Regions from separate parts of the Pseudomonas sp. S2_A05 genome, predicted to be linked through region 2. Evidence: riboswitches for the same ligand, from Rfam matches in the RefSeq annotation. Region 2 holds a riboswitch; the other holds the start of a gene.
What was found. Region 2 has a riboswitch for cobalamin ahead of AB4O12_RS10025 (ABC transporter substrate-binding protein). Riboswitches for the same ligand answer to the same signal wherever they lie in the genome.

Region 1: linked by a shared signal. The riboswitch ahead of AB4O12_RS06690 (CbtB domain-containing protein) and the one ahead of AB4O12_RS10025 (ABC transporter substrate-binding protein) in region 2 are both predicted to bind cobalamin.

What each region holds. Positions count from the first base shown of each region.
Region 1 covers NZ_CP162775.1:1,458,213-1,465,485, reverse strand. The annotation lists cobalamin riboswitch at 879-1,097, shown strand; gene AB4O12_RS06690 (CbtB domain-containing protein) at 1,221-1,418, shown strand; gene AB4O12_RS06685 (CbtA family protein) at 1,430-2,131, shown strand; gene AB4O12_RS06680 (cobalamin biosynthesis protein) at 2,128-2,541, shown strand; gene cobM (precorrin-4 C(11)-methyltransferase) at 2,620-3,366, shown strand; gene nfuA (Fe-S biogenesis protein NfuA) at 3,510-4,094, opposite strand; partial or broken gene AB4O12_RS06665 (fatty acid cis/trans isomerase) at 4,199-6,494, opposite strand; gene metH (methionine synthase) at 6,650-7,273, shown strand, end outside.
Region 2 covers NZ_CP162775.1:2,199,719-2,206,991, forward strand. The annotation lists gene AB4O12_RS10010 (ABC transporter ATP-binding protein) at 1-898, shown strand, start outside; gene map (type I methionyl aminopeptidase) at 1,101-1,892, opposite strand; gene AB4O12_RS10020 (ParD-like family protein) at 1,889-2,116, opposite strand; cobalamin riboswitch at 2,237-2,430, shown strand; gene AB4O12_RS10025 (ABC transporter substrate-binding protein) at 2,569-3,582, shown strand; gene AB4O12_RS10030 (FecCD family ABC transporter permease) at 3,579-4,595, shown strand; partial or broken gene AB4O12_RS10035 (ABC transporter ATP-binding protein) at 4,688-5,356, shown strand; gene metE (5-methyltetrahydropteroyltriglutamate--homocysteine S-methyltransferase) at 5,433-7,273, opposite strand, start outside.

The DNA of each region.
Region 1 (7,273 bases), 740 kb from region 2:
CGTGGGTCAATGGTCGGTGAGTCTGAAACTGGGGGTATATCCGTTGCTGCGGTAACGGCTTCTTATGGTTTCGCTCTTACAGCGAGTCCCTTTTTCAAACGCCAAAAAGGAACCAAAGGCTTTGCCCCGGCGTACGGCCCGCTCGCTGGGGCTCGGGGTACCTTCGTTACGGGACCGATCCGGGCGCAGCGGCTACGGTTTGCTTCGCTGCACCTCCTTCCGCTGTGTACGACTGCGTCGTACGGTCGCTGCGCTCCCACCCCCGGATCGATCCCGTAACGAAGCCTGCCGAAGGGGCAAAAGATCAAAAGCCAGAGCAAAAGCAAAGGCAAAGGCAAAAGCAAAAGATCGCAGCCTTCGGCAGCTCCTACAGTTGGATCGCGTACCACCTCAAGAACAGGTCGGCTGTCAGGCCGCCTTCGCGAGCAGGCTCGCCTACAAAGCAAACGCAAAGCAGCGCAGCTGCCCGCGGCGAAGCCGCCCCACTCAACAATGAGCGCAAGCTCGAGTGCTCTTGATCTTGATCCACCGGCGACGTCGGAAGGCTGAGTGGAGGGATTGATCCGGGCGTGGGAGCGCAGCGACCGTACGACGCAGTCGTACACAGCGAGTGTAGGTGCAGCGAAGCAAACCGGAGCCGCTGCGCCCGGATCAGTCCCGGAGCGAAGGAACCCGAGCCTGCGAGGGCCGAACGTAGGAGCAAGCCTTTTTGGGTACTTTTTCGGCGTTTGGAAAAAGTGCCTCGCCGTAAGGGCGAAACCGTAATCAGCAACACCCGCAGCAACGGATATACACACAAAAACACCCGAAAAAAAGCCCCCCCCCCGCAGCAACGGATCCGCCCCCGGAAATTGACTAAAAACCCAAACCCATGTTCTCCTGCACACCTTGTTACGGGTGCCCTTCACAGGGTGAAACGGGAAACCGGTGAATCATGTGCTTTACTCAAAGCCATGTCAGTCCGGTGCTGCCCCCGCAACGGTAAGCGAGCGAAGCGTCAGATCCACTGTGCCCCGGCATGGGAAGGTGATGCTTGCAGGTCGGCGACCAGCCAACCCCTCGCGAGCCCGGAGACCGGCCCGCAACACCCAGCGCGCGCAAGCGCCGCTGAACACAAACAAACCCGCGGTGGGCGGGCGCTGTTCGAAATCCCTGCGTGCCCGGCCCGCAGGGATTTTCATGCGCTCTGTTTACCCGCTGACATTTCAGAGGGAAGCGCTATGTCGATCATCAGTAACACCGTCAGCCACACTGACCACATCTCCAGCAGCACCACACTCGGCCAACGCGTCGCCGCCGCCCTCTTCGCCTCGATCCTCGGTGCCAGCCTGGTCTGGTTCGCCGGTTTCTCGCACATCGAAGCGGTGCACAACGCCGCCCACGATACCCGCCACAGCGCCGCGTTCCCGTGCCACTGAGGCCTGCCGAAATGATCAAGCGTATCGCGCAAACCGCAGGCTTCACCGGCTTGCTGGCCGCCCTGCTGCTGACCCTGCTGCAGAGTTTCTGGGTATCACCGTTGATTCAGCAGGCCGAAACTTTCGAGAAATCCGAACCGGTCGCGCAAGTCCACGAACACGCCGCCGGCACCGCCGCCCACAGCCATGATGGCGAAGCCTGGGAGCCGGAAGACGGCTGGCAGCGTGTGGTCTCGACCACTGGCGGTAATCTGGTGGTAGCGGTGGGTTTCGCCCTGATGCTCGCCGGTCTTTATACCCTGCGCGCGCCGACCAAGACCTCGCAAGGGCTGCTCTGGGGTCTGGCCGGTTATGCCACGTTCGTTCTCGCGCCGACCCTGGGCCTGCCACCTGAGTTGCCGGGCACAGCCGCCGCCGATCTGGCCTCGCGGCAGATCTGGTGGATCGGCACTGCCGCTTCGACCGCCGTCGGTCTGGCACTGATTGCCTTCAGTCGTCACTGGCTGATGAAGCTTCTCGGTGTGGCGATTCTCGCCGTGCCGCATGTGATCGGCGCGCCGCAACCGCAGGTGCATTCGATGCTCGCTCCAGAGGCACTGGAAACCCAGTTCAAAATCGCTTCGCAGCTGACCAACGTCGCGTTCTGGCTGGCCTTGGGCCTGATCAGTGCATGGTTGTTCCGCCGCAAAAGCGCAGGCCCATATCAGGCATGACCGATGACCGCGCAGCGCCGACCCTCGTGGTCGGCCTCGGCTGCCAGCGGGGCTGCCCGGCCAGTACGTTGCGTGCGTTACTCGATCAAGCGTTGCAGGCGCACCGCATCGAGCTGCGAGCGGTCAAGGCTTTGGCGAGTATCGACCTCAAGCGCGACGAACCGGGGTTGCTGGAACTGGCCACACAATTGAACCTGCCGCTGCAGTATTTCAACAGTGCCGAACTGGCGCCCTATCAGCAGCGCCTCAGCCATCAATCGCAGATCGCCTTTGAGCGCACCGGCTGCTACGGCGTGGCGGAAAGCGCCGCGCTGGCGCTCGCCGAGCAACTGATTCAGGCGCCGGCGAAACTGCTGATCCACCGGCAGAAATATGCGCAGGCCACGCTGGCATTGGCCGGCGCTGCATAAAATCCCGATAATCCCCGCCATCGATCATGAGCACGCTTCATCTGCAGTGTGCCTGCGCCTCTTCACAAGGATTCAACGATGACCGTCTACTTCATCGGCGCCGGCCCCGGCGACCCGGAACTCATCACCGTCAAAGGCCAACGGCTGATTCGCAGCTGCCCGGTGATCATTTATGCCGGCTCGCTGGTACCCGCAGCGGTGCTGGAAGGTCATCAGGCCGAAATCGTGGCCAATAGCGCTGAACTGCATCTGGAACAGATCATCGATCTGATCAGGACTGCCCATGCCCAAGGCCAGGATGTGGCCCGTGTGCATTCCGGAGACCCAAGTCTGTACGGCGCGATTGGTGAGCAGATCCGCTACTTGCGTGAGCTGAACATTCCTTTCGAGATCATTCCGGGCGTAACCGCGACGGCGGCATGCGCAGCGCTGCTGGGCGCCGAGTTGACCCTGCCGGACATTTCGCAAAGCGTGATCCTGACCCGTTACGCCGACAAGACCGCGATGCCCGCCGGCGAAGAACTGGCGAGCCTGGCGCAGCACGGCGCGACCATGGCCATTCATCTGGGGGTCAATCATCTGGAAAAGATACTGGTTGAACTGCTGCCGCATTACGGCGCGGACTGCCCGATTGCCATTATTCACCGCGCGACATGGCCGGATCAGGACTGGGTGGTAGGTACATTGGCGGACATTGCCGCAAAGGTCGAGGCCAAAAGCTTTCGGCGTACGGCGCTGATTCTGGTCGGGCGGGTGCTGGGCAGCGAGGTGTTCAGCGAGTCTTCGCTGTATCGCGCCGGGCATGCGCATCTTTATCGGCCTTGAAGACGCCTTCGCGAGCAGGCCCGCTCCCACAGGTCATTGCATTTCAATGTGGCAGCGAGCCCGCTCGCGAATGGGGCGGCAAAAGTTGCCCATAAAAAAACGGCGCTCACGGGGCGCCGTTTTTCATGATCGCAGCGAACACCTTAGTAGTAGGCGTTTTCTTTCTGCGTGTGGTCGGTCACGTCGCGAACGCCCTTGAGCTCCGGAATGCGCTCGAGCAAGGTGCGCTCAATGCCTTCTTTCAAGGTTACGTCAGCCTGGCCGCAGCCCTGGCAACCGCCGCCGAACTGCAACACGGCAATGCCGTCCTCGACAACATCGATCAGGCTGACCTGACCGCCGTGACTGGCCAGCCCCGGGTTGATCTCGGTTTGCAGGTAATAGTTGATGCGCTCGTTGACCGGGCTGTCGGCGTTGACCATCGGCACCTTGGCGTTTGGCGCCTTGATGGTCAGCTGGCCGCCCATGCGGTCGGTGGCGTAATCAACGACCGCGTCATCAAGAAACGCTTCGCTGAAGGAATCGATGTAGGCGGTGAAGCTTTTCAGCCCCAGCGCGGTGTCTTCAGGCTTCTCTTCGCCCGGCTTGCAGTAGGCAATGCAGGTTTCGGCGTACTGGGTACCAGGCTGGGTAATGAAAACGCGGATGCCGATGCCCGGGGTGTTCTGCTTGGAGAGCAGATCAGCCAGGTAATCATGGGCGGCGTCGGTAATGGTAATAGCGGTCATAAAAACTCCTCGCAGGCGTGGGCGCAGTTTACGCCAATCGGCGCGGCTGACAAAGTCCTAGTATTTTTGTCGGGAAAGAATCCCGGGCACACGCCTGCGAATACTCAAAGATTCTCGTACCGGTTCATATCCAGCACGCCCTCTTCCACCGGGTCGGTTTCATGGATGTACTGGCTCAGATCGTGGAAATACAGCCAGAACTGCGGATGACTGCGCCGAATGCCCCAGCGCTCGACGATCTTTTCGAACCGATTGGCATCCCTGGCATTCTCCATCGCATCGACAAACGCCGGCACCTGCTCGGCCGGGACGTTGAACATGAAATTCGGGTAACTGGTGAGTACGCCCGGATAGACAGTCAACGTGTCGAGCCCCGGCTGATAGCGCAGCGACTCACCGAGCAAAAACGCCACGTTGCTGTGGGCGCGGTTGCGCAGCACGCTGTAGACCTCGCGCTTGCCACTGGCGGTTTCAACGCGCAGCAAGGTCGCTTCGGGCAACTGGTCGATGACTTTCAACCCTGCGGCCGGGCGCGAGGCCAGACGGCTCAGGGCCTGCTCGGCATCCTGCAACGCCGGATCGATATTCGGTCGCGAGCAATAAGCGCCGTCGCAGCGATTGATCGGGTCTGGCCGCGCGTTCAGATCACCGTAGCGCGCCAGCAACTGCATGGCGAAATCATGTTTCGGGTCTTTTTCGTCGAGTTTCAGCGCGGTCGGTTTGTCGTCATCGATGGCCTCGTAATCGAGCCACATCTTGAACTGGCCGCCGTCCTGGTACCAATCGTTGAGGTAGTCCTCGCGCGAGTCGGCGGGCATCAGGCGCAGGAAGTTCTGCTCCGCGCCGTTACGGATCAGATCGAAATACAGACGGGTCTGCGCCTGATGGGAAACGTTGCCGAACACGTCGAAATTGACCGCGAGCTGGTAATAAGTGCGCTCCAGCAGCGGATAGTCGAACAGCCACATGGTTTGCGGCACCTCACCGATAAGCCCCTTGGTCACCGAAGCGCTGTCGAAATGGCGGAAAATGCTCAGCAAGGCGTTGTCGTTGCCGGCCCACAGCGTCGACCAGCTCGGCGCCGGCAGATCGGCATAGCTGTCACGGCGCAGTGCCTCGTATTCGTTGCGCTTGTCGCGATAGTTGCGCCACAGACTCAGCACGCTGCCGACATCGTCGTTCTGCCCCGGCATCGCCAGCAGCGGCGTGGCCTGGCCGCGGTAGTTCGGGTCGGTGATATAGAGATCATGTTCCGGCGCCTGGAACAGCGCCCAGAAGTTGTCGCGGATCACGTCGGTCGCGATCTGCCCACGGCACACCGGGCCGCGAATGAAGGTGCGGACGAAGTATTCGGCGTTATCGAGCATGAACTGATAGCGCGCCTGCGCCGGAATCGCTTCGAAAGTGGCAAACGGATTGGCACGGCTTTGCGGGCCGTAACCCGGCAGCGCGTTGACCTGCCAGTTGCCGCTGTAGAACAGGCTTTTGATCCGGGCCATTTTCGCCGCGCTCAGCGGATAAGTGATGTGCGTCTTGTGCACGATCACCCCTTGCACCGGCCACATGCGGTAATACACCTGCGTGCCCGGGTCGTCGTTGGGGCGGCGAGTGGCGATCAGATCAATCGGCTGGCCGCTCGGCGTGCGCGAACGCACCCACTGGAAATAATGCCCCGGCTCACCGTCCTTGAAATAGATGTGCGCCAGATACCAGTGCTCGAACAGCCAGCGCCCGACCAGACTTTGCCGAGCACCGGGAGCATTGAGCAGGTTCTCCCACTTGCAGGATCTGCATGGCCTCTTTGGCAGTCGGCGCCAGGCTCTGCTCATCAATCGGCGCGCCAGACGCCAGCCAGCGCTGCAAGGTCTGGTATTGCTGGTCGGTCAGACCGGTGACGGCCAGCGGCATACCCTCTTTCGGGTGCGCGCCGGCATATCCGTCGAACTCCGCAGGCATTGCGCATAGATTGTTGCGATTGAGCCCAAGAACGATCTCTTCTGGCAGTTTGGCGTTCGGCGTCAGCGGCGTCTTGTGGCCGAGTTCAAGCATCCGCGCCATCAGCGCGGCCTGACTGCCCTGGGCATCGAGTACCGAATAGAAGTCTTTCTGCTGCCAGGCGCGCTTGCCGAAGGCGTCGTAAAACAAGCGCGTGGTCGGTGCAGCCTGGGTGCGTTCGCCGTCATATACCGGCATCTTGCTCGCGCCACGGGCGGCGCCTTCGCCACTGCCGAGATTGAGCTGACAGGCCGAGTCATAGCACGCATGGCAGGCTACGCACTTCTCGGTGAAGATCGGTTGGATGTCCCGGCTGTAGGAGATGGAAGAAGAAATGGCGGGATCTTGCGCCGCAACGCTCCCGCTCAGGACCAGCAACCATAAACTGATGAAGCGGTGCGGCATGCTGCTGATCTCGATGATAAAAAAAGGCTGCGATTCTACCGTTATGACGCTCGTACCAACATGAGCGATATTCATGCAAAAGCTGCACATGCTCCAAAAGCGCACAGGTTTGCTATGATCGCGCTCCTTCGTAATGGTCTTTCCGAGTAGTCCTCATGTCCGATCGCAGCGTCCGCCTTCAAGCTCTCAAGCAAGCCCTCAAAGAGCGCATCCTGATTCTCGACGGCGGGATGGGCACGATGATCCAGAGCTACAAGCTCGAAGAACAGGATTATCGCGGCAAGCGCTTCGCGGACTGGCCGAGCGACGTCAAGGGCAACAACGACCTGCTGGTGATCACCCGTCCGGACGTGATCGGCGGTATCGAAAAAGCCTATCTGGACGCCGGCGCCGACATTCTCGAAACCAATACCTTCAACGCCACGCGCATTTCCATGGCCGATTACGGTATGGAAGAGCTGGCGTACGAGTTAAACGTAGAAGGCGCACGTCTGGCGCGCAAGATTGCCGACGCCAAGACCGCCGAAAACCCGGCCAAGCCGCGCTTCGTGGCCGGCGTGCTTGGCCCGACCAGCCGCACCTGCTCACTGTCGCCCGACGTCAACAACCCCGGCTACCGCAACGTCACCTTCGATGAGCTGGTGGAAAACTACACCGAAGCCACCAAAGGCCTGATCGAGGGCGGCGCCGACCTGATCCTGATCGAAACCATTTTCGACACCCTCAACGCCAAAGCGGCGATCTTTGCCGTGCAAGGTGTGTTCGAAGAGCTGCACGTC
Region 2 (7,273 bases):
CAAGCGCGACATCGGCATGGTCTTTCAGCGTTACTCGCTGTTCCCGCATCTGTCGGTACGCGACAACATCGCCTTCCCTCTGACCATTCGCAAACTGGCTGCGGCCGAGCGCGAAAAGCGCGTCGATGCGATGTTGAAGCTGGTGCAACTCGAACAGTTCGCCCATCGCCGCCCTTCGCAACTGTCCGGTGGCCAGCAACAACGGGTTGCCATCGCCCGGGCGCTGGTTTACGAGCCGCGCATTCTGCTGATGGATGAACCGTTGGGCGCGCTGGACAAGAAGCTGCGCGAGGACTTGCAGGATGAACTGCGCCAACTGCACCGACGCCTGGGTATCACCATCGTGTACGTGACCCACGACCAGGAAGAAGCCATGCGTCTGTCGCAACGCATCGCGATTTTCAGCCACGGCAAGATTGTCGGGCTGGGCAGTGGTTATGACCTTTATCAGAATCCGCCGAATGCATTTGTCGCGTCGTTCCTGGGTAATTCGAACTTCCTCAAGCTCAAGGCGCAAGGCAATGCAGCGGCGAGTTTCGAGGGCCAGTCGTTGTCGATTCGGCTGACGTCCGGGTTGCACACTGATCAGGATGTGCTGCTGATGGTGCGTCCGGAAAAGGCCTTGGCGCTGAGCACGCAGCAGGCGCTGGATGAGCCGCTGGCAGCGGGCTGGAATGAGGTGTCGGCGAACGTTGTGGAGGTGCTGTTTCTCGGTGAAAGCCAGACCTGCAGCGTGGTGACTGCGGGCGGGACGTCGATGACGGTGAAAGCGCTATCGGCAGCGGGCATGCCGCTCAAGGCCGGCGATCCGGTACGGGTGCGCTGGGCGACGGCGGATGCTTGTGTTTATACCGAGTGGACCGAGAGCGACTTGAACAAGGCTGCCGGTGCTCACTGATTGCGCTGAGTCAGTTGGATCTACCCCCTCACCCCAGCCCTCTCCCCCACGGGGGGCGAGGGGGAAAGGGAGCCGATCTTAATGCTGTTCAAAATGTAAGTTCGACTCGGTATCGCACGTCGGCGTATCTCGCACAACACCTCGGTCAGTCCCCTCTCCCATTGGGAGAGGGCTAGGGTGAGGGCAAGCAGGCGACACGGTATTAGCCAATGGCCCGGTACCCTTCAATCTCATCCGGCCAAGCCGTCAGCACTTCAAACCCGGTCTCCGTCACCGCGACCATATGCTCCCACTGCGCCGACAAGGAGCCATCCTTGGTCAATACGGTCCAGCCATCCGGCATGTTCTTCACATGGCGTTTGCCGGCATTGAGCATCGGTTCCACGGTGAAAATCATCCCGGCCTTAAGCTTCAGCCCTTGATTGGGAAAGCCGTAATGCAGGATTTGCGGTTCGTCGTGATAGACCTTGCCGATGCCATGGCCGCAGTACTCGCGCACCACGCTGAAGCCCTCCGCCTCCGCCAGGCGCTGGATCGCATGACCGATATCGCCCAGCGTTGCGCCCGGCTTCACTGCACGGATGCCTGCGCACATGGCTTCGTAGGTGGTCTTGATCAGGTGCTGCGCTTCACGAGTCGCCTCGCCCACCACATACATGCGACTGGTATCGCCGAACCAGCCGTCCTTGATCACCGCGATGTCGAGGTTGACGATGTCGCCGTCTTTCAATGGCGTACCCGATGGAATCCCGTGGCACACCACATCGTTGACCGACGCGCAGACGGTTTTCGGGAAGCCGTGATAACCGACATTGGCTGGCACCGCCTTCTGCACATTGACGATGTAATCGTTGCACAGTCGATCCAGCTCATCGGTGGTCACGCCAGCCTTCACATGCGGCACCAGCATTGCCAGCACTTCAGCGGCGAGTTTGCCGGCAGCGCGGGATTTTTCGATGTCGGCCGGGGTGTTGATCTTGATCTGGTTTCTCATGCGCTGACGGCTTCCTGAGTCAGTTGTTGCAGATCCAGCCCACCATTCTGTTCGGCGCGGATCAGCAGGCGGCAAATGGCGCTGTGGTCGAGATTGGGATGCAGCTCGGCGAGCATGCCGATGCGCATCCAGTGCTCGGCCTGCGCGTTGATCGAGCGGCTGAGGGCGTTGCTGGAGATGCGCAGATTCTCGTGCATGTCCTCTGAAATCTTTACGATGCCCATATATGAATCCTATACGATGTGTATATGGATCGTATATTAGCCAGGACATATGACAGATTGCAATGCCAACGGCAAAATCGACGCTGTGGCAGATTCGCCTCCCCCTCCACCGTGCAAATCGACTACCATGCCGCCGCCGGTTTCCACACGGAATTAATAGGGAATCCGAAATGCTTGCACAGCATCAATCGGAACTGCCCCCGCAACTGTAGGTGCCGAGCCTGCTCCTTGACTGCCACTGGGTGAATCCCGGGAAGGCCGGAGCATGGCAATGACGCATCAGTCAGGAGACCTGCCGGCACAGTGACTGACCAACCGGCGGGGTGTCCGGGAAGGACATCGTGCCGTGCGCATTTCCCCGTGCCGGCCTTGCGCAGTTTCCACGACCGCGCCCGAGGTGTGTTTCCAACCGTACCCGCCCGCTCCCGTACGGTTCCCTTGGAGACTGCCCCATGCTGCTGCCCCGCGTTGCCACCCTGCTCACCACTCTGAGTCTTTGCCCCCTGGCGCAAGCGGCGCCGACTGCGTATCCGCTGACCGTCGAAAACTGTGGCAGCAGCCTGACCTTTCAGCACGCGCCTGCGCGCACGGTGACCATCGGCCAGGCCGGCACGGAAATGCTCTATGCCTTGGGTCTGGGCGACAAAGTCGTTGGCACTTCGCTGTGGTTCAACGACGTGCTGGGCACATACAAAGCGCAGAACGACAGGATCGAGCGCCTTGCCGACAACGAGCCGAGTTTCGAAGCGGTGATCGCCAAACGCCCGGAGCTGGTTGCCGTCGAGCTGGAATGGATGGTCGGCCCGCAAGGCGCGGTAGGCACCCGCGAGCAGTTTCATGAACTGAAGATTCCGACCTATCTGCTGCCCTCCGATTGCGAAGCCAAGGACAACCTCGTCGGTTCGGACGGCACGCGGCTGGCGCCGTTTCGCATCGACAGCATCTACAAAAGCGTGAGCCAACTGGCGGCGATTTTCGACGTGCAGGCGCGTGGCGAACAGCTCAATGAGCAGCTCAAAGCCAGCCTCGCGCAATCGATCGCCACCGCGAAAAACCAGCAGCGCAAAGACGTCAGCGCTCTGGTGTGGTTCTCCAGCGCCGAGATGGACATCGAGCCGTTCGTGGCCGGGCACAAAGGCGTTCCCGATTTCATGCTCAGCACCCTCGGCGTGCGCAACGTCGTCGAGTCCGATGAAGAATGGCCAACCGTCGGCTGGGAAACCATCGCCAAGGCCAACCCGACGTTTCTGGTGATCGCGCGCATGGATCGTCGGCGTTTCCCGGCGGACGATTATCAAAAGAAACTCGCCTTCCTGCGCAGTGATCCGGTGACGCGCAACATGGATGCGGTCAAGCACAACCGCATCATCATCCTTGACGCCATGGCCATGCAGGCCAGCCTGCGCACCTTCGACGGCCTCGAACAACTGGCCAGCGCCATCAACGGCTACGACCTGTCGCCATGAGCAGACGCCTGATCCGTTTGCTGCTGGTGCTGTTGACGCTGTCGGTCGCGCTGATCGGCGGCGTGGCCATTGGCGAGACTTCGATCGAGCCGAGCGTGGTGTTGCAGGTGCTGGCCAACAAGCTGTGGGGCGCCGGTTATGTGCTCGACCCGATCGACGAAGGCATTGTCTGGAACTATCGCCTGACCCGCGCGCTGGTCGCGGCGGCCTGCGGCGCCGGTCTGGCGACCTGTGGCGTAATCCTGCAGTCGCTGCTGCGCAATCCGTTGGCCGATCCGTATCTGCTGGGAATTTCTGCTGGCGCCTCGACCGGCGCGGTGATGGTCGCCCTGCTCGGCGTCGGTGCCGGGGCGATTTCATTGTCGGTCGGTGCTTTTGCCGGCGCGGTGACCGCTTTCGTGATGGTGATCCTGTTGGCACGGGTCAGCGGCTCGGCCAGCGGCACCGGGCAGATCATTCTTGCCGGGATTGCCGGCTCGCAGCTGTTCAACGCCCTCACCGCTTTCCTGATCACCCGCTCGGCCAGCTCGGAACAGGCGCGCGGAATCATGTTCTGGCTGTTGGGCAATCTCGGCGGCGTGCGCTGGCCGTCGGTGTGGCTGGCGGTGCCGGTGGCTGTGTTGGGGTTGGTTGTTTGTCTGTGGCATCGCCGGGCGCTGGATGCGTTCACCTTTGGTGCGGACTCGGCGGCGTCTCTCGGCATTCCAGTGCGACGTGTGCAGATTCTGTTGATTGGCTGCGCCGCGCTGGTGACGGCGGTGATGGTGTCGATTGTCGGCTCGATCGGCTTTGTCGGTCTGGTGATTCCCCATGCCGCGCGGTTGTTGCTCGGCACCGGTCATGCCCGTCTGCTGCCTGCCAGTGCGTTGGGCGGCGCAGTGTTTCTGATCGCCGCCGATGTGCTGTCACGCACCCTGATCAAGGGTCAGGTGATCCCGGTCGGCGTGATCACCGCACTGGTCGGCGCACCGGTGTTCGCGCTGATTCTGGTGGGCCGGAGATCGGCGCGATGAACACGGTTTTGAGTTGTGCTGATGTGGGCTTCAAAGTGCGCGGTGCCGAATTGCTCAACGGTGTCAGCCTCGATGTTCAGCGCGGCGAGACCCTGGGCATTGTCGGGCCGAACGGGTCGGGGAAATCCACTCTGCTGAAACTGCTCGCTGGCCTGCGCGAACCGAGCGCAGGTCAGGTGCAGCTCGACGGTCGGACGCTGGGCAAGATGTCGCGGCGCACTATCGCGCAGACGCTCGCGGTGGTTGAGCAACAGGCCGATACCGACGATGGCATTCGCGTGTTCGACGCGGTGGCGCTGGGGCGGACGCCGTGGTTGTCGGCGCTGCAACCGTGGTCGCCGGCCGATGACGCCATCGTCGAGCAAGCGCTGATTGACGTCGACGCCGTGCACCTGCGCAACCGCCTCTGGCGCAGCCTCTCCGGCGGGGAACGCCAGCGCGTGCACATCGCCCGCGCACTGGCGCAGCGCCCACAGATCCTGCTGCTCGACGAGCCGGCCAACCACCTCGACATCCAGCATCAGTTGAGCATTCTGCACGTGGTGCGCGCACTGCCGGTGACTACGCTGATCGCCCTGCACGATCTCAATCAGGCGCTCAAGTGCGATCGCCTGGCGGTGCTGGAGCGCGGGCGTCTGGTGGCACTGGGCGAGCCGCTGCACGTGCTGACGCCGGAGCGGTTACAGACGACTTTCGGGGTCAGGGCGCACTATCTGACAGACCCGTTCGATGGTGCGCCGATATTGCGCTTCCTTGCCTGATGCATGGGTGGCTGACACACCGCTTTCGCGAGCAGGCTCGCTCCCACAGGGTTATGTATTCCGGGGCGGTAAAGGGTCAGGCCCACTCTTTGCGCAGTTGCCGCGCGGCGCTGACCATGTGCACCAGCGCCGCTTCGGTCTCTGGCCAGCCTCGGGTCTTCAACCCGCAATCCGGATTGACCCACAGCCGCTCCACCGGAATACGCTGCGCCGCTTTGCGCAGTAAACCGACCATTTCCGTCACATCGGGAATCCGTGGCGAGTGAATGTCGTACACGCCGGGGCCGATGTCGTTCGGGTAGGCAAACGCTTCAAACGCTTCGAGCAGTTCCATGTCCGAACGCGAGGTTTCGATGGTGATGACATCGGCGTCCATCGCCGCGATCGACTCGATCACATCGTTGAACTCGCTGTAGCACATGTGCGTGTGGATCTGCGTTTCGTCGCGCACGCCGGAGGCGCACAGGCGGAATGCTTCGCTCGCCCAGTGCAGATACGCCGGCCACTGCGCCCGGCGTAACGGCAAGCCTTCACGGAACGCCGCTTCGTCGATCTGGACGATTTTGATTCCCGCCGCTTCCAGATCATTCACCTCGTCACGAATGGCCAGCGCCAGTTGTTGAGCCTGCACCTCGCGGCTGACGTCTTCGCGCGGGAACGACCACATCAGCATGGTCAGCGGGCCGGTCAGCATGCCTTTCATGACCTTGTCGGTTAGGCCTTGGGCGTAGCGGATCCACTCGACCGTCATCGCCTGCGGGCGGCTTAGGTCACCGAAAATCACCGCCGGTTTGACGCAGCGCGAACCGTAGCTCTGCACCCAGCCAAAGCGGGTGAAGGCATAGCCGTCGAGCTGTTCGGCGAAGTATTCGACCATGTCGTTGCGCTCGGCCTCCCCGTGCACCAGCACATCCAGGCCGAGGCGTTCTTGAATTTCCACCGCGTGGCGAATCTCCGTGTGCATCGCATCGGTGTAATCGGCCGCGCTGAGCTTGCCTTGCTTGTAGGCCTGACGCGCCAGACGGATCGCCGCCGTTTGCGGAAACGAACCAATGGTGGTGGTCGGGAATAACGGCAGGTCGAGCTTGCCGCGCTGTTTGGCAATACGCTGGGCAAACGGCGATTGGCGTTGCGCATCCTTGGCAGTGATCGCCGCGACCCGCGCTTGTACCGCCGGTTTGTGAATACGCGGCGAGGCAGCGCGGCTGGTCTGCACCGAACGGCTTTGCGCGAGGGCACGCAGTACCTTCGGCGCTTCCGGTTCGCTGACCGCTTGAGCGAGCACGGCGACCTCTTCGCACTTCTGCACGGCGAACGCCAGCCAGCTTTTCAGTTCGGCATCGAGCTGGTCTTCGCGGCCCAGATCAACCGGGCTGTGCAGCAATGAACAGGACGGTGCTACCCACAAACGATCACCCAGACGCTCATGAGCATGGCGCAGCGTCGCCAGCGCGTTTTGCAGATCGCAGCGCCAGACGTTCCGACCGTTGACCACACCCAACGACAGCACCTTATAAGCCGGCAGACGATCCAGAATGGTCGGGTACTGATCCGGCGCGCGCACCAGATCGATGTGCAGGCCGTCGACCGGCAGGTTCGCCGCCAGACCGAGGTTTTCTTCCAGACCACCGAAGTACGTGGCGAGCAGTTTTTTCAGCGGATCGCGCTGGATCTGGTTGTAGGCGCGCTCGAAGGCATTCTTCCAGTCCTGTGGCAAATCGAGCACCAGAATCGGCTCATCGATCTGCACCCACTCCACGCCCAATGCCGCCAGCCGCGCGAAGATCTGGCCGTACAGCGGTAGCAGGCGATCAAGCAAATCGAGTTTGTCGAAATCGGCGCCTTTGGTTTTACCCAGCCACAGATAGGTCAGCGGACCGATGATCACCGGTTTGACGTTGTGCCCTAGCGCACGGG